One region of the Pedobacter sp. P26 genome, then DNA from elsewhere that is predicted to be linked to it. Evidence: riboswitches for the same ligand, from Rfam matches in the RefSeq annotation. Region 1 holds a riboswitch; the other holds the start of a gene.
The links. A riboswitch is a leader RNA that binds a small molecule or an ion and turns the genes downstream of it on or off. The one in region 1 is predicted to bind S-adenosylmethionine.
Positions count from the first base shown of each region.

Region 2: linked by a shared signal. The riboswitch ahead of ACQ86H_RS19645 (peroxiredoxin family protein) and the one ahead of ACQ86H_RS12810 (SusC/RagA family TonB-linked outer membrane protein) in region 1 are both predicted to bind S-adenosylmethionine.

Region 1 is NZ_CP192574.1:2,754,174-2,757,378, reverse strand. Features, by position in the region: gene ACQ86H_RS12810 (SusC/RagA family TonB-linked outer membrane protein) at 1-1,995, opposite strand, end outside; SAM riboswitch class I at 2,316-2,422, opposite strand; gene ACQ86H_RS12805 (hypothetical protein) at 2,560-2,712, shown strand; gene ACQ86H_RS12800 (peroxiredoxin family protein) at 2,946-3,205, shown strand, end outside.
Region 2 is NZ_CP192574.1:4,229,103-4,232,307, reverse strand. Features, by position in the region: SAM riboswitch class I at 918-1,015, shown strand; gene ACQ86H_RS19645 (peroxiredoxin family protein) at 1,177-2,322, shown strand; gene ACQ86H_RS19640 (peroxiredoxin family protein) at 2,400-3,205, shown strand, end outside.

The sequences.
Region 1 (3,205 bases):
AGGATCTGCATCTTTACCTACTTTAGACCAGCCCCCACGTATTTTCAAATAATTAAGTGCTTCACTTTTAATGTCAAATGCTTCGGTTGCTACAAAGCTTCCGTTAAATGACGGGTAAAAATAAGACCTGTTCTGCGCAGGCAAAGTAGACGACCAATCGTTACGTGCCGTGATGTTGGCGAAAAGGTAATTTCTGAAACCGATCTGACCTGATGCATAAACGCTATATGATTTTAAACGCGATAAATTATTGGATGAAATCAAGGGATCACGAGAGTTTTTAAGGGTATAAAGTCCGGCGATGGCCAGTTTAGGTGCACTTTGATCATTCTGCTCAATATATTGCCTGCGGATGTTACCGCCACCCAATAATTCTAAGCTAAAATCATCGTTTAACTGTTTGTTAAAGTTTAAGGTTGCGTCGGTATTATTCTCGCTTACCGTAAAGGCACTTTCGGTGTAAGATCCAAAAGGTGTTCCGTTCGTACCATAAGCGATTCTAACTTTACGCCTATCGTTGTAATAATCCGTACCCGATCTGAAATTGAAATCAAGGCCATCAATAATTTTATAATTAAGGGCTAAACTACCTATAATCCGACTGCGGTTCTGCGAAACTGTATTTTCGTAAGCTACCCAATATGGATTGCTGTAATAGCTATTATTCCAGTTAAACGTTTTTCCATTTTCATCCAAATAGTTTTTTAGCTGGTTAATATCAACCTGACGGCCGAACCAGGTAAACTGCAACATGGTACTGGTTGATCTTGATCCACCCGTTCCTGGTAAATTATCAGAATTAAGTTTGCTGTAATTTGCGTTTGCGGTTAAAGTTAATTTAGGTGTTACTTTTACTGTGGTATTCAATACAAACGAATTTTTGCCCTGTCCGGAGTTTGGTACTATACCTACTTGTTTCAGGTTATTGTACGATAATCGGAAGTCGTATTTTTCGCCAGCATCTGCAACAGATACCCCATTATTTAAGGAATATCCCGTTTGAAAGAAATCGCGTACGTTATCCGGATGGGCTACAAACGGAACAGGCACCCCTTTGGAATAAAACTGCGGAATTAACCTACCATCCAGTTTTGGTCCCCAGCTCTCATCTACCCCATCATTAATACCTTTACCAGCGCCATCCACATAACTGAACTTACCTTCTGATCCCTGACCAAAAGCATTTTGATAAACCGGCAGGGTGAGCAAAGTTTCTAGAACCGCGTTTGAATTAATGGCAATGCCCAATCCTTTTTTCGATTTACCTGTTTTGGTTTTAATGAGGATCACCCCTGCTGCAGCCCTCGAGCCATATAATGCAGCTGCATTTGGTCCTTTTAGGACGCTCATCGATTCGATGTCCTCCGGATTGATATCTGAAATGGTATTGGCGTAATCCCTGGCCCCAGCCGAATTCAACTGCGAGTTATCTACCGGAATTCCATCAACCACAAATAAAGGCTGGTTATTTCCGGCTATAGATGTTTCTCCTCTGATGACTACGCGAGATGATCCCATACTCCCCTGACTGTTCGTTACCCTAACCCCAGCTATTTTTCCAGCCAATGCATTTACCAGGTTAGATTCTTTAGCTTCGGCTACACGGTCTCCTTTCAATTCCTGAACGGCATAACCCAAAGATTTTTTCTCCCTTGAAATACCAAGAGCCGTTACTACCACTTCGTCAAGCGCATTATCGCTGGGTTGAAGAATGACCGAAATTGGGCCAGCATTTTTGTTGATTTGTATTTCCTGAGTTTTGAAGCCAATGTATGAAAATACTAAAATGGCTTGATCAGGCGCACTGATAGAAAAAACGCCCTTACCATCAGAAATAGTGGTTTGTTTGGTTTCTTTGATAAGAATAGAAACGCCTGGCAGTGTTTCGCCATCCGCCGATTTTACCGTTCCGGTAATGGTGACATTTTGAGCAAATACCTGCTGCGTAATAAAGAGCAGTAAGATGAGTGGTATTGATTTAAAAAGTTTGATCATGTGTATGTTTAAAAATTAGTTAAAAGATAAAAATCTGGGCAAAACGACTCCTAAACAGTTAATAAACGTGTTTTATTAAAAATAAAATGGAGTGGTTAGATCAAATGGGCCTGTTAAAACGGAGCAATTTTAACAGGGCGTGCGCATTCGGAAATATGCATTAGGGTTTGCATCAATGGATTTTAACTCGTCTGTTTTTTTCATTTCAATGATTTTCTATAAAACATATTTACTTATCAAAAGCAGCGTCAGGGCAAAAAAATAGCACCCCTTAAATCAGAAGTGCTCCATATATTTTGATAAGGATAATGCAAACAACTGACTTAACTACCCCAGATTCATCAGGGATGGAATTAGCACCATTTCTATAAATTAGATGGTTGCTAAGGCTTCACAGGGCCATTCCCTCCGCCTTTCTTGATAAGTATTTTAAAATAACTGGGGCAAAGGTATAATTAATTCCATTTATCCTATAGTTTTTATAGATTTTTAATGAAATATTTTTTATTTGGTTATTCCGCCCGTATATTTGTCGACTAATTTAGTCGATTAACACACGTCCTGATGAACCTAAAATCCATATTTACCGCCATACTGGCCATATCAACCTCTTTAACCTTTGCGCAACAACAGGCTGTATTGGCCAATCGCCAACAAGCAACAATCAAAGAAAAAAAGCAAAAGCATTTGTTGCGCTGGGCCATTGGCGTGGTATAGCGAAAGTAAAGGAAGGATTAGAAATCCCTTTTAATTTCGAAATCAACGAAAAAAGCGGTCAACAGAAATTATATTTCCGCAATGCCGAAGAAAGTTTCGAAGGTGGTCGGGTAAAACAAACTGCCGATTCACTTTTTGTCAAACTGGATCAGTTTGATAACGAACTTGCATTTGCTATAGTTGGTGATCAACTAACCGGCGCATTAAGAAAACAGGATAAAACTGGCAAACCTTTGATAATTATTGCCGAGCGAAAAAATTATCGTTTCAAAACTGATAAACCTGCCACAGCAGACTATTCTGGAAGTTATGATGTGGTTTTTACATCGACAAATGGTAAGGAAGAAAAAACAGTAGGTTTATTTAAGCAAACAGGAAACAAACTTACCGGCACATTTTTACGTGTAACCGGCGATTCTCGTTATCTTGAAGGCGTGGTAGAAGGCAATGAATTCCAGCTTTCGAGTTTCATCGGCTCCTCTCCTTCTTACTA
Region 2 (3,205 bases), 1.5 Mb from region 1:
AAAGGCTCCATGCTCTTCGTGTTTTTCTCTTTATGACCTCTGTGGTAAAAAATGGAAGATGGGACAGGTTGACAATAAAACACAATCGCTCGCAATTTGTCATCCTGAGTGCAACGACGGATCTTACAGTTGACTTTAGTATTCTTAATAATTAAAGATTTGCTTCGCAGAGCCTTCTGGGTTCTTCACTGCGTTCAGAATGATAGCAGCTTTGCGCCTTCCCTTAGTGCCCTTTATGGTAAAGGGTGGAAAATGTAAAATGAATGATGGAATGAAAAGGCTCCATGCTCTTCGTGTTTTTCTCTTTATGATCTCTGTGGTAAAAAATGGAAGATGGGACAGGTTGACGATAAAACACAATCGCTCGCAATTTGTCATCCTGAGTGCAACGACGGATCTTACAGTTGACTTTAGTATTCTTAATAATTAAAGATTTGCTTCGCAGAGCCTCCGGGTTCTTCACTGCATTCAGAATAACAAACGCCCTGCCTAAATTAATGATTGCAAATTATATATCTGTAAATCAATTATTTACAGATAAAGTCTATAAAATCTATAGGAATAATTGTTTAAATTAATCAAAGTTTATACTTTTACAAAAAAATATAATAGTTCACTAGCAAATTTACGTTCAATATGAAACTCCGCAGACAACCTCAGCCATATTTTCTGATCAATTATTCAGATCAATATAACTGCTGTTGCCGCTAATATAAGCTAAGATACAGATCACCTGATAAAGGTTTTCATTCAGATATTCTTATTTAAAAATCCTGGTACCCCGGGGCCTTTTGATAGAATATTATGGTGGTCATGTATTTCAGTCAATAAGTTGCCGGGGTATCAGGAACCGCCTAACTAATCACCACCACTAGTTTAGGTTATTACTCTAATTAATTCACCACCATTAATTAGTTGATTTATACAGAAGAAGGGAGAGTCAGTACTCGTTGAACTTCTAGCAACTTTCCATAGGAAAAAGTGCTCAAACTGATCTAGCAATAGATTATAAATTAACCAATAACAAGTAAACTCACGTTTCCTGTTAGGGATTTCATTAAAAGCATAACAGTTGCTTAAACAGCCTGTATCCATGCTATATGGTTTTCTGTGGGAAAAATTATGCCTTGTTATTAAAAACTCTAAAACGATAGTGTTTAACTAATAATGATGATTATGAAAATGAAAATTTCCTCAAGAATTGCATGCTTAACCACCTCAGTCCTGTTATTGGGAGGTATTGCATCTGCCAGGGTGGCAAAACCATTCCCAAAAGAAGGGATTTGGAGGGGTGAGTTTAGTGTAAGCGAATCAAAAGTGCCCTTTAATTTCGAATTGAAAGGTAAAAGCCCTCAAACGGGTATCTTAACCTTAATTAATGGTTCCAGACGTGATGATTTCCATGTAGAGAGGCGTGGTGACGATTCCATCTATGTAAAAATGAATACTTACGATGCTGCTTTGGTGGCAAAAATAGAAACCGATGGAACATTATCAGGTGAATACCGCAGCCTGGTACCTGGTTTCAGGGGTAATTCACTTCCTTTTGTGGCAGAGCATGGAAAAAATGGCGATACCAGGGAACTGGAAGGCACCGTACAGGGCGATGAATTTGAATTATCTGGTTTTACCGGACCAAGTCCTTTTATTGTGAAAGGAAAAATAAATGACGATAATAGCATTACCGGAGAGCAGGGCTTTGGGATATATAAAAACCTGAAATTTGATGGCCAGCGCAACGAAAATGCCGAGCTTCCTGATCCTTACAAACTTACTTTTCTTAAAGAAGGTTATAAAAAACTTGATTTTACCTTTCCAGATTTAACAGGAAAAAATGTTTCCTTAACCGACGATAAATATAAAGGTAAGGTCGTAATTATTGAGACGATCGGTACCTGGTGTCCTAACTGCACCGATCAAACTGTTTTTCTTTCGCCATGGTTTAAAAAGAACCAAAAACGCGGGGTAGAAGCCATTGCAATTGGTTTCGAGCAAAAAGATGATCTTGAATATGCCAAATACACTTTAGGCAAACTGAAAGAGAAATATGGCATCACTTACGATATCCTGTTTGGTGGCATTGCCGATAAAAGAGTAGTGGCCGAAAAACTACCTGCGCTAAATAAATTCATTGCTTTTCCAACAACCATCATTATCGATAGAAAAGGCAATGTAAGGGAAATTTATACTGGTTACACCGGAACGGTAACTGGAAAATATTTTAACGATTACGAAACCAAATTCAATAAAGTGCTCGACGAGCTGATCGCAGAACCTGTACCCGAAAAACTGGCTTCAGCAGAAACACTAAAAAGTAAATAAACCAAACCAACTAAACTAAATATGGGGCTGCATCGTATTGCATCCCATATTTTAACCTACACTTAAAACTTTATAATATGAAAAACTACATGGCTAAAATGCAGGCGCTGGTTCTGGTATCGCTCATTTCTACAACAGCCTTTGCTGTAGATAAGGTAAATGAAGAGCCAAAAACGACCAAAAAATTTATAAAAGAAGGAATTTGGCGTGGTGTTTTTAAAGTTGCCGAAACAGAAGTGCCTTTTAATTTCGAACTGAAAGGTAAAGATGCAGCGCATGCCACCTTTACACTGCTAAACGGCACACGGAGAGACGATTTCCACATCAAATATTTGGGGCAGGATTCACTCTTTATCAAAATGAATACTTACGATGCAGCTTTGGTGGCCAAAATAGAAAGCGATGGCCGGATATCTGGTGAATATAGAAGCCTGGTGCCGGGTTTGCAGGGCAATGCTTTGCCCTTTACTGCAGAGCAAGGTAAATCTTATCGTTTTGTTGAGCCGGGAAAAGATGTTGCGCCTGTTGCCAACTTAACTGGTAAATGGGAGTTTAAGGGTTTTTCCAAAGAAGCCGTTCCAAACAAAGTTGCCATATTAAAACAAGAAGGAAATAAACTTACTGGTGTAATTATGCAGGTAACTGGCGATAGCCGTGAGCTGGAAGGTACCGTACAGGGAAATCAGTTTGTACTTTCTGGTTTTAGCGGACCAAGTCCTAAAATTTATAGGGGCACCATTAATGAAGACGGCACACTTTCAGGCGAAATTAGCCAGGGCATTTACGATAACTTAAAGTTTACCGGTGTAAAAGACAGTCAGGCAGAATTGCCAGATCCTTATAAACTAACACATTTAAAGGAAGGCGTTAAAAAACTTGCTTT